Geomonas sp. RF6: one gene and its partners. The protein of the gene in region 2 interacts with the protein of the main gene of each other region in a pairwise test. Links are inferred from orthologs where the notes say so. Each region holds a gene or a part of one and is shown on either strand. Other genes may lie near its edges.

Evidence for each region.
Region 1: the proteins of LPW11_RS09370 (region 2) and sfsA interact in binary tests that used the Escherichia coli proteins (3 or more experiments, as listed by UniProt). The link is inferred for Geomonas sp. RF6 from one-to-one orthologs.
Region 3: the proteins of LPW11_RS09370 (region 2) and LPW11_RS14870 interact in binary tests that used the Escherichia coli proteins (3 or more experiments, as listed by UniProt). The link is inferred for Geomonas sp. RF6 from one-to-one orthologs.

What each region holds. Positions count from the first base shown.
Region 1 is NZ_CP087999.1:5,208,263-5,218,019, reverse strand. Bases 4,120-6,908 are described here. They hold sfsA (DNA/RNA nuclease SfsA), read right to left. Parts: upstream 5,968-6,908; coding sequence 5,272-5,967; downstream 4,120-5,271. Other genes in these bases: rfbA (glucose-1-phosphate thymidylyltransferase RfbA), read left to right, coding at 6,271-6,908; LPW11_RS22165 (ATP-binding protein), read right to left, coding at 4,605-5,126; LPW11_RS22170 (phosphatase PAP2 family protein), read left to right, coding at 4,120-4,591. In the rest of the region: LPW11_RS22180 (DEAD/DEAH box helicase), read left to right, coding at 131-3,529; LPW11_RS22175 (hypothetical protein), read right to left, coding at 3,600-3,800; more of LPW11_RS22170, read left to right, coding at 4,040-4,119; more of rfbA, read left to right, coding at 6,909-7,173; rod shape-determining protein MreC, read left to right, coding at 7,310-8,137; rod shape-determining protein MreD, read left to right, coding at 8,127-8,648; mrdA (penicillin-binding protein 2), read left to right, coding at 8,690-9,757. UniProt on the Escherichia coli protein: Binds to DNA non-specifically. Could be a regulatory factor involved in maltose metabolism.
Region 2 is NZ_CP087999.1:2,164,314-2,174,095, reverse strand. What follows is about bases 4,047-6,860. They hold LPW11_RS09370 (glutamate-5-semialdehyde dehydrogenase), read right to left. Parts: upstream 6,175-6,860; coding sequence 4,918-6,174; downstream 4,047-4,917. Other genes in these bases: proB (glutamate 5-kinase), read right to left, coding at 6,199-6,860; nadD (nicotinate-nucleotide adenylyltransferase), read right to left, coding at 4,236-4,886; rsfS (ribosome silencing factor), read right to left, coding at 4,047-4,246. Also shown: LPW11_RS09405 (ComF family protein), read right to left, coding at 1-55; LPW11_RS09400 (lactate utilization protein), read right to left, coding at 298-951; LPW11_RS09395 (flavodoxin family protein), read right to left, coding at 1,038-1,700; gpmI (2,3-bisphosphoglycerate-independent phosphoglycerate mutase), read right to left, coding at 1,749-3,290; LPW11_RS09385 (23S rRNA (pseudouridine(1915)-N(3))-methyltransferase RlmH), read right to left, coding at 3,401-3,862; more of rsfS, read right to left, coding at 3,866-4,046; more of proB, read right to left, coding at 6,861-7,323; LPW11_RS09360 (DUF2062 domain-containing protein), read left to right, coding at 7,476-7,958; LPW11_RS09355 (inorganic phosphate transporter), read right to left, coding at 8,221-9,222; LPW11_RS09350 (DUF47 domain-containing protein), read right to left, coding at 9,215-9,782. UniProt on the Escherichia coli protein: Catalyzes the NADPH-dependent reduction of L-glutamate 5-phosphate into L-glutamate 5-semialdehyde and phosphate. The product spontaneously undergoes cyclization to form 1-pyrroline-5-carboxylate.
Region 3 is NZ_CP087999.1:3,446,086-3,456,024, reverse strand. Bases 4,341-7,311 are described here. They hold LPW11_RS14870 (sulfate/molybdate ABC transporter ATP-binding protein), read right to left. Parts: upstream 6,375-7,311; coding sequence 5,307-6,374; downstream 4,341-5,306. Other genes in these bases: cysT (sulfate ABC transporter permease subunit CysT), read right to left, coding at 7,303-7,311; cysW (sulfate ABC transporter permease subunit CysW), read right to left, coding at 6,376-7,257; cysK (cysteine synthase A), read right to left, coding at 4,341-5,104. Outside these bases: LPW11_RS14905 (SDR family NAD(P)-dependent oxidoreductase), read left to right, coding at 1-676; LPW11_RS14900 (DUF2383 domain-containing protein), read left to right, coding at 788-1,231; LPW11_RS14895 (DUF2795 domain-containing protein), read right to left, coding at 1,325-1,633; LPW11_RS14890 (radical SAM protein), read left to right, coding at 1,779-2,567; LPW11_RS14885 (SHOCT domain-containing protein), read right to left, coding at 2,669-3,469; LPW11_RS14880 (hypothetical protein), read right to left, coding at 3,638-3,949; more of cysK, read right to left, coding at 4,151-4,340; more of cysT, read right to left, coding at 7,312-8,133; LPW11_RS14855 (RrF2 family transcriptional regulator), read right to left, coding at 8,293-8,754; LPW11_RS14850 (O-acetylhomoserine aminocarboxypropyltransferase/cysteine synthase family protein), read left to right, coding at 9,120-9,939. UniProt on the Escherichia coli protein: Part of the ABC transporter complex CysAWTP involved in sulfate/thiosulfate import. Responsible for energy coupling to the transport system.

The DNA of each region.
Region 1 (9,757 bases), 3.0 Mb from region 2 along the record:
GGCGTCACGACACAATCTCATCCTCATACTTCAAATTTGCGGAGCGGGTCGAGAAAGCTCTCGTAACTCCCCTCCAGAGCGCGGTTGTAATGGTTTCGCCTTTCTGTTAGCATAAGCGGTCCGATTGCCGGTGGCGCTGGGGGAGAGCCTGAACGAGATAGAGAAAAAGAGATCGTCGCTGGTGCGGCACCTTGTCGAAATGCCTCCTGCCGCCATATATGCACTGGCGGACAAGAGACATCTCTTTTCCGGATTCGAGCTCTGCAGACGCCAACCCCTTTCCAATCTTTCCTGGAGCGATGACGGTACCCTCACCGTCGAGCTGCGGGAAGGAGCAAAATCCCTTCACATCTCCCTTTCCTTCGCCGTCGACACCCTCTCCACCTCCTGCGAGTGCGGGCTCTGGAGTCCGAGCGGCTGCTGCTCCCACATCGTGGCGACCCTCGCCACACTGAAAAAGGCCGTCACCTCTGCGGCTCTCCCGATGCTGAAACTCCCCGAGGGGTACCTGGAACAGATCATCTCTGGGCTGTACGGCGACCAGGGGGGGAAACGTGCCCTCGATGGCGGGGCGGAAGAGAGCTCCCTGACCCTCGTGCTGCAGCGCGACCGATCCGGCGCCCTCGATTTCGTCCTCTCCAGGGAGGGCGAACCGGTCAGCCTCTCAGACCCCGCTGTCCCTTCGCAGATCCGCCACTTTTTCCGCGAACTCTTCAACTCCAACTACAGGGCGCGCTGGATCGAGGACTTCAATGCCCGCTTCGGGGGAAGGTATCCCTTCGCCTTCCGCACCGACAACGGCGCACTCGTTCCTCTGTCGATGGCTCCCGGTTCCGGCCGGCGCATCGTGATCCGTCTCGACCTGGCCGATGACAGGGTCACCGTCTGCCGCTGCTTCGAGGATGGGAGCTCGGTGGAGAAAGGATCCTTCGCCAACGATTCCTACCACTTCGATCTTCGCAATGGTCTCATCGAGCGGATAGCTGATGCGGAGGGGGTGAGCTATTTCAACCGGTTCACCCCTCTGCTGCACAGCGTGAACGCGTCGTGGCTGAAGGTCATGGAGGACGGCTTCGCTCTATCGCGTACCGCCTTCAACGAGCTGAGGCTCTCCCTCTCGGCGGAGGAGAAGATCCATTTCCTGGAGCACGCGGTCTTCATGGTGCGCGGTCGCGAGAGGCGGGTGCGTGAAGTGTCGCCGCAGTACCGGATAAATATCGTGGAAGAGGGCCCTTCCCTGCGCATCGTCGCCGAGGGTGTGGTGGAGGGGATCCCTTTTTCTCTCTCCCCGGAGACCTTCTGGTTTTTCACCCCCGAGGGGCGCAGCACTTTTCCGCAACCGCTGAAGGCCAAAAAAAGGATCGCGTCGATCATCGCTACCTGCTTCGCCGTGGTCGCCTGCCATAGCAAATCTGAACGGGACAGGGAACTGCGCGCCGCGTTCGACTCGCCGGATTTTTTCAAGAGGGGGATCAAGAGCGAAGCTCGCCGCATCGTGAGCCATTTCTGGCAGACACTGAACGAGCGGCACTCCCTCCTGCAGGCGGCGGACGGGGAGTGGCTCGAGGTCCCGGTCGATCCGGTACTCCAGGCGCGCCTGCTGGAGATACCGTGCGCCATCTTCGGCGCCGATGCCCTGTCGCAGGGGGATCGTGTCGGGCACCTCGTCCTCCCTCGCGAGGAGGGGATGCGGCAGCTCTCCCGGTTGCGCCGCGACTGTGCCGCCGCCGGCTTCGATCTCTACTTCCAGGGGGAGCCGCTGGAGACGGTCAGCTGGTCCTTCACCGTCGATGCTACCCATTCTTCCATCGACTGGTTCGAACTGCGCCCCGAAATCCGCTACGAGGGAGAGGTGATCGCCGAGCAGGAGCTCCTCGAGGCGGTGCAGGCGGGGGGGCTTTTCCGGCGAAACGGCGCGCTCTTTCTTCTGGACGACGATACTACCCGCGCGCTGGCCCTCTTCGCCGCGGGGGGAAAGCGGCAGGTGGTGCGCATCCCGCGCCTGCAGATTCTCGACTGGATCGTCCTGCGCAAAAACGGCGTGCGGGTGATCCTCTCGGAAGCGGATGAAAAAATCATCGAAAGCCTCACCAACTTTGAGCGGATCGAGCAGCGCACCCCGCCGGCGGGGCTGACGAGCAAGCTGCGGCGCTACCAGCACGAGGGGCTCAACTGGCTCGCGTTCCTCTACGAGCACCGCTTCGGCGCCTGCCTTGCCGACGACATGGGTCTGGGGAAGACGATACAAGCGATCGCCTTTCTCGCCGCCATAAAGGAGGGTGAGATCGCCAGCGACCTGTCCTCCCCGCTGCCGCACCTCATCGTCGTCCCCCCGAGCCTCATCTTCAACTGGGAGAGCGAGATCGAGCGGTTCTACCCGGGGCTCAAGGTCCTCGTCTACCGCGGGCAGGGGCGCCGGGCTCACTTCGAGGGTGTGGATCTCGTCCTCACCAGCTATGGCGTGGTGCAGCGGGATATCGAGGAGCTCTCAGAGCTTCGCTTCCATGTCATCGTCTTTGACGAGGCGCAGGCGGTGAAGAACATCCATGCGGAGACGACCGGGGCCGTGAGGCGGCTGAAGGGGAGATTCAAGGTAGCCCTCACCGGAACGCCGGTGGAAAATCACCTCGGTGAGTTCTACTCGGTCATAGACCTTGCTGTGCCGGGGCTTCTCGGTCCGTTCGAGCCGTTTCGCCGGGGAATGGCGAAGGAGGGGGATGAATTTCTCGAAACCCTTATCCGGCGCACCCGCCCCTTCGTGTTGCGCAGGAGCAAGGACATGATCGCCGACGAGCTCCCGCCGAAGGTGGAGACCGATATCTACCTGGAGATGACGCCGCGCCAGAAGGCGCTGTACGTGCGGACGGTGGCCCATGTGAAGGCGACGGTGGAGGAGGCGTACCGCCTGAACTCGGCGGCGCAGGCCCGCATCATCTCCCTGACGGCGATCCTGAAGCTCCGCCAGATCTGCCTCTCCACAAAGCTGCTCCTGCCGGAGGGGCGCGACAGTGCGCCGAAGGTGGAGTTTCTGATCGAGCAGCTGGACGAGCTCTTCGACGAAGGGCACAGCGTTCTCGTCTTCTCCCAGTTCACCTCTTTTCTCGACATAGTGCAGGATGCCCTTACCGCGCACGGGACGCGCTTCTCGCGCCTGGACGGCTCCACGCCGGTGTCGCGGCGCAAGGCACTCGTGGAGGGATTCCAGGAGTCGAGCGAGCCGTCTGTATTCCTGCTCAGCCTGAAGGCGGGGGGGAGGGGGCTCAATCTGACGAAGGCGTCGTACGTCTTTCACCTCGACCCGTGGTGGAACCCGGCGGTGGAGAACCAGGCTTCCGACCGGGCGCACCGTATCGGGCAGAAGAACCAGGTGAGCATCACCCGGCTCCTGATGCGCCACACGATCGAGGAGAAGATGATGGAGTTGAAGAAAAGGAAGCTGAAGCTGTACCGGGCGCTGCTGGAGGACTCGGACGGCGACAGCGGCGTCCCCATCGGGAAGGAGGACTTCGAGTTTCTGTTGAGCTCGTAGAGATGGACCTGCCGGAAACGCTGCGCTTATTCCGGCCTACAGACCGCTGCGATCGATTCCGCTCCATGGCTTATGCTGTGCCGGATTGGACCTCCGTTGTCAGGAAGACCTGCAACGGATCGGTCTCCCACGTCACTTCCGGGAAAAGGGCCCGATCGAGGCGCAGGTATGTGCCATCCACCCCCGTCTCCGCCCACCAGCATTCATTCCCGCGTACCGGCAGCTTGTCAAAGAGATACAGCTCACTGTTCTTGTCCCTTGCTACGTACATTCCCCCCTCCTCGTCACCTTTCTTTCCAGCACAGTAGCTAAGGATAGCATAGTCCCTCCCGGTCGACACCGACGCGGCACACTCCCACCAAATATTCCGCGGTTCCGGCGCCTTTTTTCGCATCTCTGCATGTGTATAAGTGTAACCAGTTGAAACTACTGCTTCCGTGATTGACACTCCCGCCTAATGCCCTACAATCGTAGGGGCCCCGAAGCCCATTTTCTAATCCAGGGGGAATCATGCGTAGGGTTTGTTGCGTTGTCATTGCTGCCGTTGTCCTCTGCTCCGCCTCACTTACTCCGGCTTCCGCTGCGAGCCATCATGAAGTGCTGGCTGGCGATGTCCTCCTTGCCGTCGTTCCGGCCGCTGCCATCGGGATCGCCTTCTACAAGGATGACGTCGAAGGGGAAAAGCAGTGGCTGCGAAACATGGTGGCAAATCAGGCTCTCACTTCCGTTCTCAGGCTCGGGTTCAACCAGACCGGGCTCGGTGAGCGCCCGAACGGCCACCCGTATGGCTTTCCCTCCGGCCACATTGCCTTTGCAGGGGCGGGTGCCTCGTTCCTGCAAGAGCGCTACGGATGGAGCTACGGGGTCCCGGCCTGGCTCGCCACGGGGTACATCGCCTACGTGCGTGTGGACAACAACAAGCATCACTGGTATGACGTCGTCGCTGCCGCAGGGCTTGCCTACGGTGTGGGGAAGCTGTTCGTGACGCCGGAAAACGCGACCCACGTTGCACCTGTGATAGGGCCGGAGTTCATCGGGCTGCGCCTGCAGCGATCGTGGTGAGAGACAGGGGGAATCAGCAGCTTTCGGGGGAGAAATACTTGCAGAATGACAGGGTGTTTCTCCCGTTGCTGGAGCGGTAGTTCACCTTGTCCATGATGGAGCTGATGATGAAGAGTCCCATTCCCTTTTCGGGGAGGCAGGCGGTCTCCGAGGGGTCGTATTCGAGGGTGGGGGGACGGAAGGCATCCATCGCGGTGCCGTATTCGGAGATCTCGAAGCAGATCCTGTCGTCGTACAGGATGATCGTGGCCTCGACGGTGAATCCCGGCTTGCAGTGGTAGGCGTGACAGATGGCATTTGTGACCGCTTCCACGACGCATATCTCCATCTCGTCGTGCGCTTCACGCGGCAAGGGGGTGTGGGCACAGATGCCGCGTACGGCGAGACCGACGAGGGAGACGTCACTGAGGCTGCTGTCTATGGTGAGGTGAAGGGTTTTCTTTCTTCGATCGCTGTCGGCGGGGGCAAGGTAGGGAAAAGCGTCGGCAGGGAAGTTTCCGGTTCCAAGCCTTGATGTGTCGATGACGCCGCTCACCTGGAGATCTCCAGGGTCGGTGTGGGTTCTCGCTTCCCTATTTCGGTCGGTATTAGCATCGTCTCTCCCTTCAAGGAGCGCTATTACCCGGCAGGCACTGCTACTACCTTATAACCCCTCACCAAAGCCTTGTCAAATGCGTGGTTTACAGCGAAACCGGAAGACTTCGCACCAGCCGGATTTCCCCCGGGGTCACCAGCGCCTGGTACGCCAAGAGCTCCACACCGGAGTCCGCCGCGACGCGCAGGAGGAGGGCGTATTCAGGGTCTATCGCTGCTGCCGGGGAGAAGCTGTCGGCATCCTCACGCTGCACCACGAAGACGTTGGCGGCGCGGTGCCCGAGTCGCACCGTCTCCATCAGTTCCTGCAGGTGGCGCTGCCCCCGAGTCGTTACCGCGTCGGGAAAAAGCGCCACCCGCTCCCGCACCAGGGTCACGTTCTTCACCTCCACGTAGCACACCCCCCGGCTCCCGCAGAGGAGGAGGTCCACCCTGCTCGCCGCGCCGTAAGGGACCTCGCAGCGAATCGTTTCATACCCGCAGAGCTCTGCGATGACACCCTCTTCGATGGCTTCCCGCACGAGCCTGTTGGGGAGTGACGTGTTGATCCCCACCCAGCACCCGTCCGCCTCGACCAGTTCCCAGCTGTGGGGGTAGCGGCGTTTGGCGCTGGTGCTTACCGAAAGGAGGACGCGGCTGCCGGGGAGGGCGCACCCCATCATCGAGCCGGTATTGGCGCAGTGGGCGGTGACGACTTCGCCGGAGTCCAGCTGGACGTCGGCGAGAAAACGCTGGTAGCGGCGTATCAGGGTTCCTTGAAGGAGGGGGTGAGGCAGAATCATTCGGTTACTCTCTCGGGGGGAGTGCATGGGCCTTCTTGCTGCGGCGACGATAGCACCTGCAAAAGGTCGCTGTCCACCCATTTCCGCCTTGGCCGAGCGGGGGGCGCAGGGGGAAGGGGGGATGAAAAAGGTACGGGACGGAACACTCTTCAAATTATTCCGTGATCCTGATATATTGTGGTGCTGGAGTTGTTGTACTCCGGCAAGAAAAGTTCCCCTTCCGCCAGTCTTAATTACTGTTTGACGCGCTACCCCCCTTGTGATAGAAAAAACCTTTTCGTGAAAACTTATCGAGAGGGCCTAATGTCCGGAATCAAGAAAGGGATTCTGCTCGCCGGTGGCGCCGGGAGCAGACTCTACCCCCTGACCCTGGTAGCAAGCAAGCAGCTTCAGCCGGTCTACGACAAGCCGATGATCTACTACCCGCTGGCGACTTTAATGATGGCGGGCATAGCCGAGATCCTCATCATCTCCACCCCGCAAGATACCCCGCGCTTTCAGGCCCTTCTGGGAGATGGCTCCCGCTGGGGAATCAAGCTGACCTACGCGGTGCAGCCTGAGCCGAAAGGGATCGCGCAGGCCTTCCTCATCGGTGAGGAGTTCATCAACGGCGACCCGGTCTGCCTTATCCTCGGGGACAATATCTTCTACGGGAAGATGGAGCTGGACCGTCTGGTCGGCAACTTCACCTCCGGTGCGGAGATCTTCGGCTACTATGTGCAGGATCCGGAGCGCTACGGCGTGGTGGAGTTTGACGGCGACGGCGTCGTCCTGAGCATCGAGGAGAAGCCGGCACATCCGAAGTCCAACTACGCGATCCCCGGTCTCTACCTCTTCGACAGCAAGGTAGTGCCGATCGCGAAGGCGCTGAAGCCGTCGGCCCGCGGCGAGCTGGAGATCACGGACATAAACAGGGAATACCAGCAGCGCGGCGAGCTCCTGGTGCACAAGCTCGGCCGCGGCATCGCCTGGCTCGACACCGGCACCCACCAGAGCCTCCTTGAGGCCTCGCACTTCATCGGGACGCTGGAGGCACGGCAGGGGCTGAAGATCGGGTGCCTGGAAGAGCTTGCACTGAGGATGGGGTACCTGGACTGCAAGGGGATGGAGGCCGCGATTGCCGCCACACCCCCCTCGAGTTACCGCGAGTACCTGGTCCGGGTGTACAATGAAGCCGGCCTCTGCGGCAGCGGACCGAAGGTATAGCGCACCGGAGCGACCCCTGCAGCCGCCAGCTTCACCGGTCGCTCTGCACCTCCGGGGGCGCTCGGTTCAGCTCCTTCCACATTTACCTATGCCATGAGACAGGGGGCCACGAGCCCCCTTCACTCTTTTAAAAGATATGCGAGAGCTGTTCACCCGATTCAGACGACATCTGGTCGCCGCCCTGTTCCTCCTGGTGGCTTTCCTCACTTACGCCCTCAATCTGAAGAACCGGGATCACGCCAATCCCCTCGAGCGCGGGGTGCTCGGCCTCGTGTCGCCGCTGGCGGCGGGGAGCGCCGCGCTGAGCCGCGTGACGGGCGGGGTGTGGGACGACTACGTGAACCTCGTGGACGTCAGGCGCGAGAACCAGCTCCTCAAGGCGAACCTGAAGCGGCTGAACGAGCAGGTGGTGGCGGCGCGGGAGGCGACGGCGGCGAACGCCCGCCTGAAGGAACTCCTGGGGCTGAAGACCTCCCTCAACATCCCTTCCGTCGCCGTCTCCGTCATCGGCGAGGACAGCTCCGCCTGGTTCAAAACGCTCGTAGTCGACCGCGGCTCCCTGGACGGGCTCGTCGAGGGGATGCCGGTCGTTGCCTCCGGCGGCGTCGTCGGGAGACTGGTGAAGGTCGGGCCGGCGAGCTCGCGCGTCCTTCTTCTTACCGATCACGCGAGCGCCATCGCCGCCGTCATCCAGCGCTCCCGCGCCCGCGGCGTCGTGCGCGGCACCGGGGGGGGACGCTGCTCCATGGAATTTACGGTGCGCGACGAGGACGTGAAACTCGGCGACAGCGTCGTCACCTCCGGCATCGGCGGGGTATTCCCCCCGGGGCTCCCCCTCGGGGAGGTCACCATGGTGAAGAAGGGGGAGTACGGGGTATTCCAGACCATCGAGGTGCAACCGAAGGTCAACATCGCACGGATCGAGGAGATGCTGGTGCTGCTCAGGCCCCCTAATGCTGAATAAGAAGAGCATCCTGAAAACACCGATGGCGCGCTACTGCATGGTCACCGTGGCCTTCACGGCGGCGCTCATCCTGCAACTCACCGTGCTGCCGGCGTACCTCATGGACCCCTTCCAGCCGAACTTCATCATCATCCTGGTGGTGTACCTGGGGCTCAAGAGGCCGCAGCGTTTCTCCCCTCCGGCGGCCTTCACCCTCGGCCTCCTGCAGGACAGCTTCAGCGGGATCTACCTCGGCCTGCACGCCTTCTCCTATCTGTGCATCTACTTCCTGCTGGCGAAGCTCTCGGACCGTCTCTACACCGACAACCGCTTCCTCCTCGTCCTGACGGTCTTTCTGGCGACGGTCCTGAGCGGCCTCCTGTGCCTGCTCCTTTTGGCCGCCTTCTCGGTGTCGAACGGGATCTACAGCTCGATCCTTCCCGCCATCATCCCGCAGGCTCTCGTCAACGCACTGGTGGCGTCCCTTATCTTCTACCTGCCGCACGGTGCGGCAGAGGAGGAAACACAGTGAAGTTCAGAGGCATCCCGGAGGAAGACGGCTCGAGAAGGCTCATGTGGCTTTCCATGGGCGCGTTTTTCATGTTCTTCCTCCTTCTGGCCCGGCTCTGGTACCTGCAGGTCATCGCTACCGCGGACCTGCAGAACCAGTCGGAAAATAACAGGCTGAGGTTCGTGCCGGTGGCGGCGCCGCGCGGTGCGATACTGGACCGAAACGGCAAGGTCCTTGTCTCCAACACCCCTTCCTTCAGCGTCGCGGTCATCCCGAAGGACGTGAAGGACAAGGTGCAGCTGGTAGGTAACCTCTCTCGCTATCTCGGGGTCGACGAGCAGGAGATCCTCGACAAATGGCGCAAGAGCGAGGGGAGGGCGAAGTACTACCCTCTCGTTGTCGCCTCCAACATCACGCGCGACCAGCTGGAGTTCCTGGAGGAGAACCGGCTCGCCCTCTCCGGGGTGAACATCGAGATGAAGCCGGTGCGCGCCTACGCCAACGGTCTGCTCGCTTCGCACCTCCTGGGGTACATTGGGGAGATCTCCGAGGACGAGCTCACCAACGAGAACTTCAAGGAGTACAATCCCGGCGACTACATCGGTAAAAGCGGCATCGAAAGGGCCTGGGAGCGCTCCCTGCACGGCGTCGACGGAGGGCGCCAGATCGAGGTCGACGCGCGCGGGCGCTTCCTGCGCACGGTGGAGGAGACGAACTCCGCCGTCGGCAACAGCATCGTTCTCACCCTCGATCTCGACGTGCAGAAAGCCGCCGAGGAGGCTCTCGGGGAGAGTGCCGGCGCGGCAGTCGCCATGGACGTGAGGACCGGCGAGATCCTCGCTTTTGCCAGCACCCCGGGATACGACCCGACCCTCTTCGCCGGCCGCATGCCGAAGGACAAGTGGAAGGAATACCTGGAAGACAAGAGGCGCCCCCTGGAGAACAAGGCGCTGAAGGGGCTTTATCCCCCCGGGTCGACCTTCAAGATCGTCACCGCCATCGCGGGGCTGGAGGAGGGGCTGATCGACGAACATTCGGCGGTGAGCTGCCCCGGCTACTACAAGTTCGGCAACGCGACCTTCCGCTGCTGGGACAAGAGGGGGCACGGGCATGTGGAGCTCAGGAAGGCG
Region 2 (9,782 bases):
TGCACAGGTGACAAAGGGGGGGGAAGAGGATGTCCAGCAACGCGCGAAACGGCATGCGGATACCTCCAGAGTCCGAAGCGTCAGACGAAGAGGGCGCAGGTAACGGAACGGCAGTGCGCAAAGCTGTCGCGGGCGGCTCCACCGCCAGCGCCCAACGTTCCCTCCCCCCTTGCGGGGGAGGGTCAGGGTGGGGGGGAAGGCGCCACCGCTTCACCCCATGGCAGCTTCACCCACCCCCTGTCCCCCTCCCGTCAAGGGAGGGGGGACCTCAGGCATCGGCACGGAAAGGAATCACCCTTACAGCCCCATATCCTCATTCACCACCAGCACCCGGATGTCGGCGGCGCGGGGCTTGCGGTCTATGATGGTGGTGACGCGGCAGATACGCTGGGGGGAATCGCAGTCGGAGCAGAAGCCGGTGACGGCGCACGGCGTTGCCAGCTGCAGTCTCTTCGCATTGGCGGGCGCAGCATACTCCCTGATGCGCTTCAGCGCCTCGTCTGTGCCCCCTGCCACCAGCTTGTTTCTTCCGGCGACGATGATCACCTTCTTCGGGCCGAAAAACATTGCCGCGGCACGATTGCCGTGGCCATCGATGTTCACCAGCGTTCCGGAGAGGGTGAGGGCGTTCGTGCTGGTGAGAAAGAGATCACAGCTCGGCTCCCGATAGGTGATCTCCAGCCTCTCCTCGGGGGTCAGCCCCGGCGCACCGTGATTGAGGATTTCCTTTCCCATGCTTTTCAGCTTGTCCGTGAGCTTCAGGTCGGCAATCGAGAGGGACCCGCCGAATCCGACGCTGTGGGCGCCTTCCGCCTCGTTCACTATGTAGTGAAAGGCCTCCTCGCTGCTCCGGCAGTACACCGCGGTGAACCCGTTTTTGGTCAGGGCGTCGACCGCCTTCTGGCATTTCTGCCCGTGTGCCCAGTCGTTCAGTTCTTCAGTCTTGCTCATAGCTCTCCCTCTGCTGTTTCCTGTGACAGATGTAGGCCGGGATAAGCCGCAGGCGTTCCCGGCATTACTCGCGGCGGCCTAACCCCCTACTTCTTCCCCCACTGCGCCCGCTCATACGGCCACTCCTCCCCCATGTAGGAGACGAGACGCTGCATCCTCTCGCGGAAGGCGTGCAGGAATGCCTGCTGCTCCGGGGACCCTTTCTTTTCCCGCACGCTCGCGCACAGTTCCCGCCCAAGCTCGCGCGCCCGCGCAAAGAGGTTCTCTTCATCCGGAAAGGTCCGCGCGCCTGCGGCTGGCGAGCCGACCCCGCCGACGGAGAGGGCGCCGAGCATATTGACGAAGCGTTCCATGGCGTCGAGGACTTCTTCATCTTCACCGGAGCCGGACGATTCCACCAGCGCCGCGTACTTCCCTTCCAGCGACATGCAGTGGATCATGCCGCAGCACCGGTCCATGAACGCCTTCATCTGCGCGGTGACACTGAAGATGTAGTTGGGGCTCGCGAGTATGAAGCCGTCGCAGGCGAGGAGCTTCTCCTTCACCTCCTCGAAGCTGTCCTTCAGAAGGCAGGTCCCGGTCCTGTGGCAGTTGTCGCACGCAAGGCACGGCCTGATCTTTTCCTGCGCGAGGTTGACGACCTCGATTTCGGCACCCGCCTCCCGTGCGCCTGCGATGACCTCCTCGAGGAGCCTTCCGGTGTTCCCCTCCATCCCGCGGGGGCTTCCGTTTATGGCGATGATCTTCATGGGGCTCTCCTCTCTTGCGATGCCAGATCTCCCCAACCGACGTCGGGGCTACGACTCGATGATGCTCTTTCCGGTCATCTCCCGCGGCTGCGGCACCCCGAGGATGCCGAGCATGGTGGGTGCGATGTCGGCAAGAATACCATCCTTGCGCAGCTTTGCGTTCCTGTACGCCTCTCCCACCACCACAAAGGGGACTATGTCGCAGGTATGCGCCGTGTGGGGACCACCCTGCTCGTCCTGCATGATCTCCGCGTTGCCGTGGTCGGAGGTGATGAGCGTGGTGCCGCCAAGGGAGAGAACCTTCTCCACCAGCCGCCCCACGCACGAATCGACCGCCTCTACAGCCTTCACGGCCGCCTCCATGATGCCGGTGTGCCCCACCATGTCGGCATTGGCAAAGTTCAGCATGATGACGTCGTACTTGTCCTCGTCGAGCCTCTTCAGGAGTTCGTCGGTCACGAGGTACGCGCTCATCTCCGGCTTCAGGTCGTAGGTCGCCACTTCCTTCGGGGAAGGGACGAGGACACGATCCTCACCGGGGAAAGGTACTTCATTTCCGCCGTTGAAAAAGAAGGTCACGTGGGCGTACTTCTCCGTCTCGGCTATGCGCAGCTGGGTGAGGCCTGCGTTTCCCAGCACCTCGGCGAGGATGTTCTTCAGATCCTCCGAGGAAAAGGCGACGGGGAGGCCGAAGGTCTCGTCGTAGCTCGTCAGGCAGACGTACGAGGAAAGCTGCGGCCACGGCTTCCTGTCGAAGCCGGTGAAAGCGGGATCGGTAAAGGCGCGGGTGATCTCGCGGGCCCGGTCGGAGCGGAAGTTGAAGAAGATGAAGCCGTCGCCGTCGCACAGGCGCCCCACCGGCACGCCGTTTTTGAGTATCACGCTCGGCTCCACGAACTCGTCGGTGGCGCCTGCCTGGTAGCTCGCGGCGATCGCCTCCGCCGAGCTCGCGTAGGCGTTCCCTTCTCCCTTCACGATCGCGGCGTACGCCCGTTCCACCCTTTCCCACCGGTTGTCGCGGTCCATGGCGTAGTAGCGGCCGATGACGGTGGCGATCGTTCCGGCCCCGATGCGCTTTATCTCCTCCTCGAGCCGGTTCAGGTACTCCGCCCCGCTTTGCGGCGGCGTGTCGCGCCCGTCCATGAGGCAGTGCACGAAGATGTCGCGCACCCCCTGACGCTTGGCGAGCTCGATGAGGGCGTAGAGATGCGTCTCGTGGGAGTGTACGCCGCCGTCGGACAAGAGCCCGGAAAGGTGCAGCCGCCCGCTCCCTTTTTTCACCTTCTCCATGCACTCCAGAAGGACCGGATTCTCGAAGAAGTCGCCGTCCTCGATCGACTTGCTGATCCGGGTGAGATCCTGGTACACCACGCGCCCCGCGCCGATGTTCATGTGCCCGACCTCGGAGTTCCCCATCTGCCCGCGCGGGAGCCCGACGGAGAGGCCGGATCCTTCGATCTGCGTGTACGGGTAGTCGGCACAAAGCCGCGTCATGTTCGGAGTCGCCGCCTTGGCAACCGCGTTGTGCTCCTCGCTCGGGTTTATCCCCCAGCCGTCCAGGATCATTAAGAGAAGAGGTTTCTTGGGCATGGTTTTCTCCGGGTGATAATGAAAAAGGTGAAGAGAGGACTTCACCTTTTGTGTTGATGGCTATTTATCGGGCTTCTGAACCGGCCGCTCTCGAAAAGTCCAGAGAGCGGTCAGTGGTGGTACGGTTCGCCGTTCATGATGGTGAACCCGCGGTAGAGCTGCTCCAGCAAAAAGACCCGCGCCATCTGGTGCGTCAGGGTCATCTTCGAGAGGGATACCGTCTTGTACGCCTGGCTGCGAAAGGAATCGGTGAAGCCGTAGGCGCCGCCGATGGCGAAGACGAGGTCGCCGATCCCCTGCTCCCTGCTCCTCTCCAGGAAGGAGGCGAGGTCGGGTGAGGAGAGGGAATCGCCCCGCTCGTCCAGGAGCACCAGCTTTCCCCCCTTGGGGATCAGCTTTGAGAGCCTCTCGCACTCCCGCTCCCGCATGGCGGGCGCCGCCGCCCCCTTCTCATCCCGTGCCTCGAGGAGCTCGAGAGGCATGTAGCGCCGGATCCTCCCGGCGTACTCCTCGATACCTGCCCTGACCCATGCTTCCTGGGTCTTTCCGACCCACAGGACCTTCAGCTTCACGTCTTACTCTTTCTCCCAGAGGTACTCTTCCGGGACCTCGACCCGCGGGGCACGCTGCCACAGCTCGTCGAGATTGTAGATGGCGCGCACCTCCTCCTGGAAAACGTGGACGATGATGTCGCCGTAATCGATCACCACCCAGCGCCCTTCGTCGAAGCCCTCCATGTCGATGGGGCGGTCGATAGGCTTCAGCCCCATCTTCACGCTGTCTGCGATCGCCTGCACCTGCTTGTCGGAGCGGCCGCTGGCAAAGACGAGATAGTCGGCGATGCTGGAGATCTTTTCTATCTGGAGGATTTTTACGTTCAGCGCCTTCTTGTCCAGTGCGAAGTAGGCACATTTCAGGGCGCGCTCTCTTGCCGCCATGATTTCCTTATCTGACATCGATGTATAACCTCTGTTCCTGTATGTAGCGCTCGACTGCCTCAGGCACGAGATACCTGATCGAGCGGCCGCTTTTGACAAGCGATCTGATTTGACTGGACGAGATGTCCAAAAGCACCCCGTCGACCGCCAGGAGGCGGAAGCCGGAGGCGTGAGTGAGTGTGTCGGGGGTGTCGACGTGGGTGAACTGATCCGCTATCGCCGTCGGCAACCCCGTGGCAAGGCTCTCGAAAGTGGAGCCGGGGCGCTGCACCGCCACGATGTTGCAGCAGGCAAAGATTTCGCTGTACCTGTACCAGGTGGCGATCTCCGCAAAGGAGTCGCCACCGATGATGAAGAAGAATTCGTCGTCCGGGAAGTCCTGGCGCAGCTGCCGCAGCGTATCGATGCTGTAGGAGCGCCCCCCCCTTTCCTGCTCCATGGCCGAGGCGGTGAAGTGCGGGTTGTCCTGGATCGCCAGCCGCACCATCTCGAAGCGGTCCGCGTAGGAGAGCTCCCCGATCTGCGGCTTGTGCGGCGGTGTCGCGGCCGGGATGAACATGATCCGGTCCAGGCCGAGGCGGTCGCGCGACTCCTCGGCGATCCTCAGGTGCGCCATGTGGATCGGGTTGAACGTCCCGCCGAGGATGCCGACTCTCATCGCGCCGCCCCTGTCAGCGCCCCCCGCTTCATCAGGGGCGCACCTGCCCTTCGCCGTACACGATGAACTTCGTGGTGGTCAGGTCCTCGAGCCCCATGGGGCCGAAGGAGTGGAGCTTCGTCGTGGAGATGCCGATCTCCGCCCCGAGTCCGAGCTGGTTGCCGTCGGAGAAGCGGGTGGAGGCGTTCACCATCACCACCCCGGAGTTCACCTGCCGCACGAACTGCTGCGCGTTGGCGTAGTTCCCGGTGATGATCGACTCGGTGTGCAGGGAGCCGTAGCGGTTGATGTGATCGATCGCCGCGTCCATGTCGTCCACCACCCGCGCGGCGAGGATCAGGTCGAGGTACTCCGCGTACCAGTCCTCTTCCTTCGCCTTTTTCGCCTCCGGCGCGAACTGCCTGAAGGTGGCGTCGCCGCGCAGCTCCACCTTCATGGCTGCGAGGGTCTCGTAGATGAAGGGGACGAAGGTCTCGGCGACGTCCTTGTGGATGAGGAGGGTCTCCAGCGCGTTGCACACCCCCGGCCTCTGGGTCTTTGCGTTGACGATGATCTTTCTGGCCATCTCGAAATCGGCGCTCGCATCGACGAAGATGTGGCAGACCCCCTTGTAGTGCTTGATGACCGGTATCTTGGAGTTCTCCACCACGAAGCGGATCAGGCTCTCGCCGCCGCGCGGGATGATCACGTCGATGAATTCCTCCTGCTTGAGCATCTCGGTGACCCCTTCACGCTCCACGAACGGCACGATGGAGAGCGCCGCAGCGGGAATCCCCTTCTTCTCGAGCTCCGCAGAGAGGACCGAAGCCACCGCCATATTGGAGTGAAACGCCTCCGACCCCCCCCTGAGGACGACGGCGTTGCCGCTCTTCAGGCAGAGCGCCGCGGCGTCGGAAGTGACGTTCGGGCGGGACTCGTAGATGATGCCGATCACCCCGAGCGGGATGCGCATCTTCCCCACCATGAGGTCGTTCGGCCTCTTCCACATCTTCGTGACCTCGCCGACGGGGTCCGGGAGTGCGGCGACCTCGCGCACGGCGGCGGCCATCCCCTCGACGCGCGCGGCGTCGAGCATGAGGCGGTCGAGCATGGCGCTCGAGAGCCCCTTTTTCTCTCCCGCTTCGAGGTCCTTGCGGTTCTCCTCGATGATGGTCCCGGCGTTATCCACCAGCGCCTGCGCCATGGCGAGGAGGAGTTCGTTTTTCGCCACCGAAGAGAGCCGCGCCATGGCAAAGGACGCCCTGCGTGCCTCGGAAGCTATACTCTTTATCTTTTCAGCAACACTCATTACTTCCCTCCAAATGTGAAACCGCTACACCAGCAGCACCAGGTTATCCCGATGGATGACATCGTCCCCGTAGCGGAAGCCGAGGATCTGCTCGATCTCCGAACTCTTCGCGCCGCGGATCTTTTCTATCTCCTGGCTGGAATAGTCCACAATGCCGCGGGCGAATTCGACGCCGTCGGGAGCCCTCAGTCTCACGCAGGCGCCACGGTGAAAACGCCCCTCCACACCGGATATGCCGGATGGCAGGAGGCTCTTCCCTTTTCGCGCCACGAACTCGGCGGCGCCGGCATCGACGATAAGGGAGCCGGCCGGGCGCAGCGTGAAGGCTATCCAGTGCTTGCGGCGGTTCAGGCACTCTCCGCACGGCAGGAAGAGGGTGCCGACCTCCTCGCCCTGCATGGCGCGCAGCACGTTTCCGCTCTTCTTGCCGTTGAAGATGATGGCGGCGACGCCGGACTTCACCACCTTCTTGGCGGCGGCGACCTTCGTGGCCATCCCCCCGGTCCCGACACTCGTACCGGTACCACCTGCGCACCGCTCCAGGTCGCGGGTGATGGAGGCGACTTCGTGGATGAGGAGGGCATCGGGGTTCTTGCGGGGATCGGCTGTGTAGAGCCCGTCGGTATCGGTAAGTATCAGGAGGAGCTGCGCCTCTACCAGGTTTGTCACCAGGGCGGACAGGTTGTCGTTGTCGCCGAACTTGATCTCCTCCACCGCCACGGTATCGTTTTCATTGATTATGGGGACGATGCCGTTGGCGAGAAGGGTATCGAGAGTGGCGCGGGCGTTCTGGAAGCGGAGCCGGTTGGCGAGGTCGTCGCGGGTCAGGAGGATCTGCGCCACCATAAGCCCGAACGCCGAGAATGCTTCCTCGTACGCGCGCATGAGCCTCGACTGCCCCACCGCTGCCGCAGCCTGCTTCTGGGGTATGGTCTTCGGGCGCTCGGTGAGCCCCATCGCCTGTCGCCCGGCGGCAACGGCGCCGGAGGAGACGATGACCACCTCGAGCCCCTTCTGGCGCAGCTTCGAAACGTCGGCGGCGAGCCCCGCCAGGAAGGAGGGATCGACGCCGTTTTCCTCATTGGTGAGGACGCCGCTCCCTATTTTCACCACGATCCGTTTAGCTTTTCTGAGTAAGTCCTTCCGCATTGCCTCATTATGAACATCATGATAGTTTTTTAAAACGTTTGATCGTATCACGTTTGGCTTTACTTGGCAAATCCTTGATAGGAAGGGAGTCTTAATGGATTGACAAAAAAATGGCGGGACCTTAGACTACCGGAAATTTTCGAGGTGACGTTTTGCTGAACAAAAAGGTGTGGAAGAAGCGCCTATACACAATCCTTTCGCTCGACAGCCACCCCGGTCACATCGCCGCCGGGTTCGCCGTCGGCGTCTTCATCAGTTTCACCCCTTTCTTCGGACTGCACACCCCCATCGCCATTGCCGCTGCATTTCTGCTCAGGTTGAACAAGGTGACCTGCATCACCGGCGCGTGGGTCAACACGCCACTCACCATGGTGCCGGTTTTGGGGCTCAGTTACAAGCTCGGAAAGATGCTGCGCGGCGGGCCCGTCCAGGAACTGCAGTTCCAGGGACTCGAGTGGCGTTACCTGGAAAAGCACGCGTCATCGCTTTTGATCGGCTCCTCCATCTTAGGCTTTTTGGCCGCCGTCATCGCCTACTTCGCCTGCTACTACCTTGTCGTCCGCTTCCGCGCAAAGGATGCGCTCCTAGCCGAAAGGGTAAAGGAGATGGAGCAGGTGGGAGAGGAACTGGAGTAGTCAGCGCGGCCGGCGCGACAAAGGCAAATCCCCCCTGTCCCCCTTCGCAAAGGGGGGAACGTTAGGCCTTCAGCAGTGCTTCGTGGCAATGTACCCACGCTCCCCCGGAATTCCCGGATGAATCTTTGCGAAGGGGGGGACGCGAGTTGTCGTGCAGTGCTGAGTGGCAATACTCCACGCTTCACGGAATGAACAAAAAAAGGCGCCGGAGGAGCTGATCGTCTCGCTCTTCCGGCACCTTTTTATTCTTTGTGCAGCGGCTCTATCTGCCCAGATAGGGAGAGAGAACGGTGTAGGTCAGGAAGGCGACGATCGCCGAGGCCGGAATGGTAATTACCCAGGCGCAGACGATGCGATAGGCGACGGCCCAGTTCACCGCAGACATCCTCTTGGAGAGTCCGACTCCCAGGATTGAGGAGGTGATCACGTGAGTGGTACTGGTCGGAAGTCCCATCGCGGCCGCGCCGAGGATGACGCCGGCAGAGGCCGTCTCGACGCAGAAGCCGTGCACCGGCTGGAGCTTCACGAAGTCGTGCCCCACCGTCTTGATGATCCTCCACCCGCCAGCAGCCGTTCCGAGCGCCATGGCGATGGCGCAGGCGATCTTCACCCAGGTCGGCACGTCAAAGGTGGTGATGGTGCCGTAGCTGACCAGTGCCATGGTGATGACCCCCATAGACTTCTGCGCATCGGCGGTGCCGTGGGAGAAGGCCATGACGGCGGCCGAAAGCACCTGCAGCTTCCGGAACCCCTTGTTCAGACCGTACGGCGCGCTGTTCCGGAAGATCCACATCATGATGACCATGAAGAGGAAGCCGAAGAAGGCACCGACCAGCGGGGAGACGATGAGGACCGTGATGATCTTCTTCAGCCCCGCCCAGTGCAGCGCCTTAACCCCCGCATGGGCGATGACCGATCCCACCAGTCCGCCTATGATGGCGTGCGACGACGAGGAAGGAAGCCCGTAGTACCAGGTGATGAGGTTCCAGACGATGGCGCCGATGACACCGGCGAGGACCACCATCTGCGTCACGGTGGAGGCGTCGACGATCCCCTTCCCGATGGTGGCGGCCACCTTCGTGGAAATCATGGCACCGACGAAATTGAGCCCTGCCGCCATGATTATGGCGCTGCGCACCGAAAGAGCGCGGGTGGATACGCAAGTTGCAATAGCATTTGCAGTATCGTGGAAGCCGTTTATGTAGTCGAATGCCAGCGCTGCCACGATCACTGCGATCATCAGGACGAGCGTCGACTCAGGCATTTTTTACCACCACGCTTTCCAGGATGTTGGCGGCGTCCTCGCACTTGTCCGTCGCCGTCTCCAGCGTCTCGTAGATTTCCTTCCACTTGATGAGCTGGATCGGGTCTTTCTCCTCGTGGAAGAGACGGCTGATCGCCTCGCGGCAGACGCGGTCCGCCTCGTTCTCCAGTGCGTTCACCTCGATGCAGTAGGCGCTGATCGGCTCCAGCTTCCCGCCGAGGACCGCCACGGTCTTGTCGATGGTCTGGCACCCTTTGAGGATGAGGAACCCGAGCTCTCGCGATTCCGGCGTGGTGCGCTCCACGTTGTACATGACGAGCCTGGTTGCCGAGGCGTCGATCAGGTCGAGGACGTCATCGAGGGCGGAGGAAAGAGCGTAGATATCCTCGCGGTCAAAGGGGGTGATGAAACTCTTGTTAAGCTTCTTGATGATCTCGTGGGTGATGGTGTCACCCTTGTGTTCGATTTCCTTGATCTTCCGCTGGCTGGCCACCGGATCACTGAAGTTGTCGAGCATCTCCTTGAGGAGCTCCGCCCCGACGACGATGTTGTGCGACATC
Region 3 (9,939 bases), 1.3 Mb from region 2 along the record:
CGTCAACAATGCGGGGATCGTGCAGGTCGCCCCGATGGAGAACCTGGACCTGCAGGACTTCCGCGACGCCATGGACATCTACGCCTGGGCACCGCTGTACACGGTGAGCGCTGTCGCACCGCTCATGCGCCGGCAGGGGGGCGGGCGCATCGTGAATATATCCTCGATAGGGGGGATCGTGGCGGTCCCTCACCTGCTGGCCTATTCGGTCGGCAAGTTCGCCCTCACCGGCCTCTCCGACGGGCTGCGGGCGGAACTGGCGAAGGACGGGATCCGGGTGACGACGGTCATTCCCGGGCTCATGCGCACAGGCTCGCACCTGCACGCCTTTTTCAAGGGGCAGCACCGGAAGGAGTACGCCTGGTTCTCCATCTCCGATGCCTTCCCCCTCTTTTCCAGCTCCTCCCGCACCGCCGCCCGCAAGATCCTGAACGCCTGCCGCTACGGTGACGCGCGGCTGATCATCTCGCTCCCGGCGACCCTCATGCATGCCTGCAACGCCCTCTTCCCCGGGGTGTACGCAGGGGCGACAGAACTGGCCGCTCGCCTTCTCCCGGCGCCGGACCCGGCGTACGGGGGTGTGCTGCATCTGGGGAGGGAGAGCCGGTCACGCTTTACCCCGCGCATCCTGACGAGCCTTGCCGACCGCGCGGCGGAGAGAAACAACGAGATGTAACGAGTAGATGCGGCGAGGTAGGGAGGGACCCTCCCCACCTCTGCGGGGCGGTTTGTAATGCCCCCTCCCAATGTTAAAATGATTAAAAAGAATACATAAGGAGGACCCGCAATGACCCGGGACGAAATTATCAATCAGCTGCAAAAGTTGATTCACCTCGACGTTGACGCAACGCACGCCTACGACCAGGCCATCAAGAATGTCAGCGAGCAGATCATCAAGGAGAAGCTGATCCTCTTCCAGGCGGACCACCGCAAGCACATCGACCTGCTGTCGGCGAAGATACTGGAGCTCGGCGGCACCCCTCCGGAGCTCACCTCCGACTTCAAGGGGTTCTTCATCACAGGATTCACCGCGCTGCGCAGCCTCACCGGAACGAAGGGGGCGCTGGAAGCGATGGAAAGCAACGAGCGTCTGACGAACACGAAGTATGAGGATGCCTCCCGTCTCGACCTCCCCCTCGAAATCGTCTCCATTGTGCAGTCGAACCTCTCCGATGAGCGCTACCATCTTTCCTTCATCCGCGAGGCACTCGCTTCCCTGAATGCCAGGTAGGGCGAGCGCCGGCAGATGAAATGGAAAAGGGCCCGAACCGGTTTCCGGTTTAGGCCCTTTTCTTTTGCCGCCAGAAGCGGGTTGTTGAGGTGGCTACTTCTTGCTGGACGAAGAAGAACGCCCCTTTGAGGATGACGAGGACGATCCTTTGGAAGACGACCCTTTGGAGGACGATCCTTCGTCTGAACCTCCTCTTTCGCTACCAAACGCTTTCATGACATCCGCCATGCTGTTGTACTCGCGGTCGTCCATCCTCTTGATTTCGTCGAGGACTACCGCCTCCGCCTTCTGGTGTTGGGCATGCTTCACCAGGTCTTCCTTCTGGGCGGGGAAATCGATCCCTTTGAGATGTTTTGTTATGTTAGCAGGTGAATGACCTCCACCACGTCCGACATTCGCCATAATCCTTCCTCCTGTCTGGCTGCCGTCTCTCCTTGGTTGCAAGCCACAATGGCTACCTTAGAATTCTAGCATCTTTGCCGGACAGTGCCAATCAAGGCAGAATAAAAGGGCTTATTTTACGCCACCTTGCGAGACAGGAAAAGCCATGAGAGAAAAGGAGAGGCTCCCCGCCGCACTCTGTTTCCGCGTAACCCGCAGGTGCAATGCGCGGTGCGATTTCTGCCTCGCACCTCCTGCCGGAAGCGACCCCCCTGGCGAGGTCCTGCTGTACCGCCAGCGCTGGCTTCTCCGGCATGGAGCGAGAGAGATCCGCTACTGCGGCGGGGAGCCCTCGCTGCACCCCGACCTCCCCGAGCTGATAGAGGAGGCCCGCGCCGCCGGCGCGAAGACCGCCCTCACCACCAATGCACTCGCCCTCCCCGATGAGTTGGTGGCGCTCCTTTCCGCGGCGCGGACCCGCGTGAAGGTGAGCCTGCACGGTGATCGGGAGGAGCACGACGCGCTGGTGGGGCGGGGCGCCTTCGACGGCACCTGCGCCGGGGTGCACCGCCTCCTCGCGCAGGGGGTAGAGACCTCGCTGCAGAGCGTGTTGGTACGGGGAGGCATCGGAATCATTGAGTGGGGGGTAAACTTCTGCCTGGAGAGGAGGATACGCCGCTATACCCTTCTCCCCTTCGTGGCACGGGGGAGAGGGGGTGACCGCCGGGACCGCTATGAGCTGGAGGAGGCGGGGCGGCGGGCGCTGAGGCGCGAGGTGGCGCGCCTCCGGAAGGATCTCGGGAGCCGGCTCGATCTGCGGCTGCTGGACTTCCACTCCAGGCGCATCCCGGTGGTGGAGACGGACGGCAGGATCGTCTGGGAAGGGTGCAGCGAAACCGGCGACATTCTCATCTGCACCATCCCGGAGGGGGCACAGATGCAGGCGGAGCCATAGCATTGAGTGGCTGTCGGACTGGTCGGACTGGTGTGACAACTCGGTCCACAAAAAAGCCCCCGCCGAAATGGCAGGGGCTTTTGTACTCTCGGTCTGTCGTCTCAGAGTTCCTTCAGGATGCTCTCCTTCTTCGCGCGGTACTCGTCCTCTGTGATGAGCCCTTTCGCCTTCAACTCACCAAGAACCCTCAGGCGCTCCTCGAAGTCCTTCGCCGCAACAGGAGCGACCTTCACCGGCGCCCCCGCGACTTCAGGCTCGGGAGCGAGCGCTGCCTCGGCCGAAGCCTCGGGAACAGCTATCACCAGCCAGTCGGGTCGCTGTGCTGCAAAAGTGACCTTTGAAGAGGTGCTGGTAACGACACCGGGCAGTTCAACCCCCTTCCCGCGGGAGGGGGGGACGAAGGGCTGCAGGCGACGGTCCAGTTCCCGGATCTGTTCGCGCAGCATCCCCAGAATGAGGTTCAGCCGGTTTTCCCGGTAAAAGGCTCGCCCGGTGGTGACAACCTCTTCGCTGCCGATGCCGGCGAGAACGGGGTTTCTTCCGTAGACGGCAAAGACGACGTCCTGGTCGGGGCGCGCCTTCTGCAGCGCGGCGGGGAGTTGCTCGGTGAGAAGCTTCACTTCCGGTTCGTCGAAAACGCGCACCTGCTTCGGGTTGTTCGGAAACTTCACACGCAGGGCGGCAAGCTCCGAGTGGAGCCTCTTGTCGGAGAGGGAGACAGGGTGCTGGTTCGGCGGGGCCTTCTCCCCCCTCTCGTCGCGGTCCACCAGCGCCACGAACTGATCGCGCGAATGCCACACTACCGCTTTCTTGGCCGCCTCTTGCGTAGCGCAACCGGTTTGCAGCGCCATCAGGGAGATCAGCGCAAAAAGACAAAAGGTACGAGGTGACAGAAACGACATTTCTTCCTCCTTCAGCATAAGCGCCAGGCGCCGGGGATAGCAGGCCAACAAGTTCAGCCGTCTTATCAGCAACGCCATGGCAAGTCAAGCCAAAAGGGAGGGATCCCGCGGGTAGTAAAACGAAATCTCATTCCGCTGGTGCGTCGCTCCGTGGAGGAGAAACGCCACCTACAGCGCACACCGGTCTCTGCGTTCAAGCACCGCGTCGATGATCCTGTCCGCTTCGCTGGCGGTGAGACCGACGCCGGGCTTGTTCCCCATCCAGTGGGTAACGTCGTCCCTGCTGCTCGCCAGCGGCTGCGGCAAGGGAGGGCCGTTCACCCGCTTGCCGTTGACGTAGAGCATCGCCTTGTACTCCCCCTGGTGACGCACGAGGGCAAAGGTGGCGAGTGCTCCGTTGGACAGGACCTTGTTCAGAAGCTCCCTCTCCACAATCGGCTCTTCATCCGCATACAGCTTGTACCAGTCAAGGTTCGACATTACCGTTCTCCTCTGGTGAAGATTGCGTCGTGCCAACGAGACAGCGGTTGAATTAAGGGATAGTAATAGAATCGGCACTGCAGGGAGGATCTTGAATTAAAACAGTGGGAAACCGGGAAGGTCGGGACGGCGGGGGAACGAAAAGGATGGGGGAAGGGAAGAGGGATGCCGCGGACGATGCCGGGCATCCCTCTCTTTTACCTACGCTTCCTCGAAGAGGGCGGTGGAGAGGTACCTTTCTGCGAGGTCCGGGAGGATGACCACGATGGTCTTCCCGGCAAACTCGGGGAGCTTCGCCAGCCGCACGGCGGCGGCTGCGGCGGCACCGCTGGAGATCCCCACCAGGAGCCCTTCCTCCTTCACCAGCCGCTGCGCGAAGGCGAGCGCCTCGGCGCTCTCCACCTGCTCAACACGGTCGACGAGGGAAAGGTCGAGGGTCTCGGGGATGAAGCCTGCGCCGATACCCTGGATCTTGTGCGGGCCGGGCTTCAGCTCTTCACCGGCAAGCTTTTGCGAGATCACCGGGCTCTCTTTCGGCTCCACGGCGACGGAAAGGATCTGCTTCCCCTGCGTCTGCTTGATATAGCGCGAGATGCCGCTGATGGTGCCGCCGGTGCCGACCCCCGATACGAGAACATCGATGCCGCCGTCGGTGTCGGCCCAGATTTCGGGACCGGTGGTCTTCTCGTGAATCTCCGGGTTCGCCGGGTTCTTGAACTGCTGCGGCAGGAAGTAACGCGCCGGGTCGGAGGCGGCGATCTCTTCAGCCTTTGCCACGGCACCCTTCATCCCTGCGGAACCGGGGGTGAGGATCAGGTTGGCGCCAAGCGCCGCGAGGACGCGACGACGCTCTATGCTCATCGTCTCCGGCATGGTGAGGGTGAGCTTGTAGCCGCGGGCAGCGGCGACGTAGGCAAGAGCGATGCCGGTGTTGCCGCTGGTCGGCTCAACGATCTCGACCCCCGGCTTCAGCACGCCTCGTGCCTCCGCGTCCCAGATCAGGTTAGCTCCGATCCTGCACTTGACGGAGTACGCCGGGTTGCGCCCCTCGATCTTCGCCAGTACGGTAGCCTGGGCACCTTTGGTGACGTGGTTCAGGCGAACCAGCGGGGTGTTGCCGATAGACTGCGAGTTGTCTTCATAAATGCGGGACATGGAGCTTCTCCTTTCGCTGTTTATTGCGGGCCACTTTTGCAGCGTCGCCGGGTACTGTGTGGGGGTGCAGCTTCTTTATCCAGCTCGCTGCTGGCAGAAAATCCAGAACTACCTTTATAATTATCGCATTCCATTGTCAACTACATTCTCCCCATTCTTGACCACATCGGTGAGACAATGGGGTGCAGGGGGAGGAGAATCGCTAGATCTGGTAGTCGCCGGTGAAGACGCGGACCTTGCGGGGGCGTGCGTAGACGCGTTCCCCTACCTGCAGGGTGAGGCGGTCGGCGGCCTCGCGGGAGAGGTCGACCTCCACCTTCGCGGTGCTCCCCACGAGGGATAGATCGACCCGCACCAGAGGTCCCACCGCGAGGATGTGCCTCACCTGCGCCTCGATGGCGGTCGCGTCCAGCGGGTGCCGGGCGAGCTCGATGTCGTGGGAGCGGACGTAGCCGATGGCAGGGGTATTACTGATGGCGGCATGCTCCGGCGCCTGCACCTCCACCCCGGCGAGCTGCGCCTTCCCCTGGTGCACCCGGCCGTGGAAGAGGTTCACATTCCCCAGGAAGTCGAAGACAAACGGTGTCGCCGGACGGTCGTACACCTCGCTCGGCGTCCCCTGCTGCTCGATGCGCCCACTGTTCATCACCACGATCCTGTCTGCAACCTCCAGCGCCTCCTCCTGGTCGTGGGTGACAAATACGCTGGTGACGTGAATCTCGTCGTGCAGCTTGCGCAGCCAGCGGCGCAGTTCGAGGCGGACCTTCGCGTCGAGCGCCCCGAACGGCTCGTCCAGCAGAAGAACCTGCGGCTGCACCGCGAGGGCTCGCGCGAGCGCCACGCGCTGCCTCTGTCCCCCCGAGAGCTGTGCCGGGTAGCGATCGGCCAGCTGCTCCAGCTGGATGAGACCGAGAAGCTCCCGCACCCTCCCCGCGATCTCCCGCTTCGACGGACGCTCCTTGCGCGGCTTTACGGTCAGCCCGAAGGCAATGTTGTCAAAGACCGTCATGTGCCTGAAGAGGGCGTAGTGCTGGAAGACGAACCCCACCTGCCGCTCCCGCACGTCCCTCTCCGTCGCCTCCTCCCCGTTGAAGAGGATGCTGCCGCTGTCGGGCGCCTCCAGCCCCGCGATGATGCGCAGGAGAGTCGTCTTCCCGGAGCCGGAAGGGCCGAGGAGGGCGACGAGCTCTCCGGAGGGGAAGGTCATGGAGAGGTCGCTGAGGGCCTCGAAGTTGCCGAAACGCTTGCTGATGCCGCTGATCTCGATCATGTCAGTTACCTTTCCTTACTGCGCCGGTGAGGGTCTGCTGGATCTTCCATTCTGCCACCGTCTTCACCGCCAGTGTCACCAATGCGAGGAGCCCGAGGATGGAGGCGACGGCGAAGGCGGCGGCGTAGCTGTACTCGTTGTAGAGTATCTCCACCTGCAGCGGCACCGTGTTCGTCGCGCCGCGCACGTGCCCGGAGACGACGGAGACGGCTCCGAATTCCCCCATCGCCCGCGCGTTGCACAGAATGACTCCATAGAGTATCCCCCACTTGATGTTGGGGAGCGTCACCCGCAGGAATGTCTGCAGGCCGCTCGCCCCGAGAGTCAGCGCCGCCTCCTCCTCGTCGCGCCCCTGCGCCTCCATGAGGGGGATAAGCTCCCGCGCCACGAAGGGGAAGGTGACAAAGAGGGTGGCGAGCACGATCCCCGGGACCGCGAAGATGATCTTTATGTCGTGCTCCTGGAGCCACGGCCCGAGCCACCCCTGCAGCCCGAAGATGAGGACGTAGATGAGACCGGAGACGACCGGTGAAACCGAAAAGGGCAGGTCGATAAGGGTGATGAGGAGGCTCTTGCCGCGGAAGTTGAATTTGGTGATCACCCACGACGCCACCACCCCGAAGAAGAGATTGAGCGGGACGCAGAAGGCGGCGGTAATGAGGGTGAGCCTGATCGCCGCGAGGGTGTCCGGCTCTTTCAACGCCTGCAGATAGGCGTCCCACCCCTTCTCCAGCGCCTGGGAAAAGACGGCGCACAGGGGGAGTATGAGAAAGAGGGCGAGAAAGGCTATGGCGGCGGCGACAAGGAGCCAGCGCACGGCGGCCGGCTCCGAGACGTTCAAGCCCCCCCTCCCCTTATGTCCCAAAATCTTCGTTGCGTGCATCGGGCACTCCTTCCGACCTCACTCGAGGTCACGCTTTGCTGCTGATCATGCCGCGAAACGGCGGCTCCACTTCTGCAGAAGATTTATCGCCAGAAGGAGGAGGAAGGAGGCGACCAGCATGACGGAGGCGATGGCGGTGGCGCCGGCGTAGTCGTACTGCTCCAGCTTCGTGATGATGAGAAGGGGGGTGATCTCGGAAACCATCGGCATGTTGCCGGCGATGAATATGATGGAGCCGTACTCCCCCACCCCCCTCGCAAAGGAGAGGGCAAAGCCGGTCAGTATCGCCGGGAGCATGGTAGGGAAGAGGACGCGGCAGAAGGTCTGCCAGCGGTCGGCGCCGAGGCAGGCGGCCGCCTCCTCTATCTCGCGGTCGAGTTCCTCCAGTACCGGCTGAACGGTGCGCACCACAAAGGGAAAACCGATAAAGATCATGGCGATGACGATACCCGCAGGGGTGAAGGCGACCTTTATGCCGTGCCCTTCCAGAAAGGAGCCAAGCCAGCCGTTGGAGGAGTAGAGGCTCGACAGCGTGATACCGGCGACCGCGGTGGGGAGCGCAAAAGGGAGGTCGACGAGGGCGTCGAGGATCCTTTTGCCGGGGAAACGGTAGCGCGCCAGCACCCAGGCGACGAGGACGCCGAAGATCGCATTGGTGAAGGCGGCGATGAAGGCCGCGCCGAAGGTGACCCGGTAGGAGGCGAGTACCCGCGGAGCCGTCACCGCCTCCAGAAACTCTCCCCACGAAAGGGTAGCGGTCTTGCAGGCGAGCGCGGAAAGCGGGATCAGCACGATGATGCTGAGATAAAAGAGGGTGTAGCCAAGGGAGGGGGCAAAGCCCGGGAGAACTGAATCTTTCTTGCCGAAGACAGCCATGGTACGCTCCGTTTTTTCGCCCCCTCCCGTCGCGAGACAGGGCGTCGTAGACGTCGAGAGTCCGGCAGGAAGCCCCCGGGGTGGCGGCTTGCGCCGCCACTCGCAGGGGAAGTGGCCCGCCTTAGGAGGTACCCGACGTCTACCCGGAGGTACGTCGGACTAGATGCAGAAATCCAGTATCCCTCGGTGCTCTTTCTCTGCTTTTTCGATCTGCTCAAGGACGTCGGCAAGGGTGGTGCCATCGAGCACCTTCGCGATGGCGTCCCGCGTCTCCTTCATGACAAACCTGATGCCGCAGGTGTTCTCGTCCTCGCACTCGGTGCACTTTGCGTAGGAGGTTTCGCTGACGCAGGGGACCGGGGCGAGGGGGCCCTCCATAACGCGGACCGCCTGGCCGAAGGTGATCGTCTTCGGCGCCCTGGCGAGGAAGTACCCACCCCCCTTCCCTTTCTGGCTCTGCAGGATGCCACTATTTTTCAGAGCGAGAAGGATCGCTTCCAGGAACTTCTTGGGGATCCGCTCTTCCCGCGCCAGGTCGGCGATCAGGATCGGCCCTTCTTCGTAATGCTGTGCAAGGTAGATAAGTGCCTTCAGGCCGTACTTGGTCTTTTTAGAGATCATCTTTTTATCCTATCAACTAGGTAGATTACTGATTATCATTGGAGCAGCACTATTGTCAAGAAGTAATTTTTCCTTTACCGCATGCAGCACCTCCGTTCGCGCAAGCGCCTGATTCTCAAGAAAAGAGGGAGGAGAGCACGGACTGCAGCGCCCAAGCGACCTGAGTCCCCGAAAAGGGGGAGCCGCGGTACCTATTCCCCACCTTTTTACTCTGGTATCACCCTTTTATTTCTTGACAAATCCACCACATATTCTTTATCCTCTGCCACACCATTTCATTAAGCTGCCGGTTTTACACCTCGGCAGTAGGTAATAGAGTTTATTACCGCAAGAAGAAGATTATTTCCATAGATTTAGGAGGCGCTGTGGGCAAGGCGGAACGAGAGCTGAAATTTGATACCCTGCTGGTGCATGGCGGCGTGGCACCGGGTCCGGGGGGAGCGACGAAGGCTCCCATCGTGCAAGCCTCCGCATTTGCCCAGGACAGTGCCGAAGGACTGGAGGACATCTTTCGCGGCAGAGCGGTAGGGCCGATCTACACCCGCATCGGGAACCCCACCCTGGACGCCCTGGAGCGCCGTCTGGCCGTCATCGAAGGGGGGATTGCGGCTATCGTCACCGCCTCGGGGATGGCGGCGATCACCACCGCTGTCATGGCGGTAGTGCGCAGCGGCGACGAGATCGTCTCCTCCTCCTCTCTCTTTGGCGGCACCTTCTCCCTCTTCCGTGACACCCTCGGCAACTTCGGCGTCACGACCCGTTTTGTCGACCCCACCGATCTGGAGGCGGTCGAGGGGGCTATGAGCGAGCGCACGCGCCTCGTCTTCGTGGAGACGATCGGCAACCCGAAGATGGACGTTCCCGACATCGCGGAGCTCTCCGCCATCGCCAAAAGGCACGGCGTCCCCCTCATGGTGGACGCGACCGTATCCACCCCCTATCTCGCCAGGATGAGGGATCTCGGCGCGGACATCGTGATTCACTCTACCAGCAAGTTTATAAACGGCACCGCGAACGCCATCGGCGGCGCCATCATCGACTGCGGTAGCTTCAACTGGCAGAGCGAAAAATTCCCCCACTTCGAGCCGTTCTACAAGAAGTTCCGCGGCTTCGCCTTCACCTCCCGCACGAGGAAGCTGATCCACAAGGACCTCGGCGCCTGCGCCGCGCCGATGAATTCCTTCC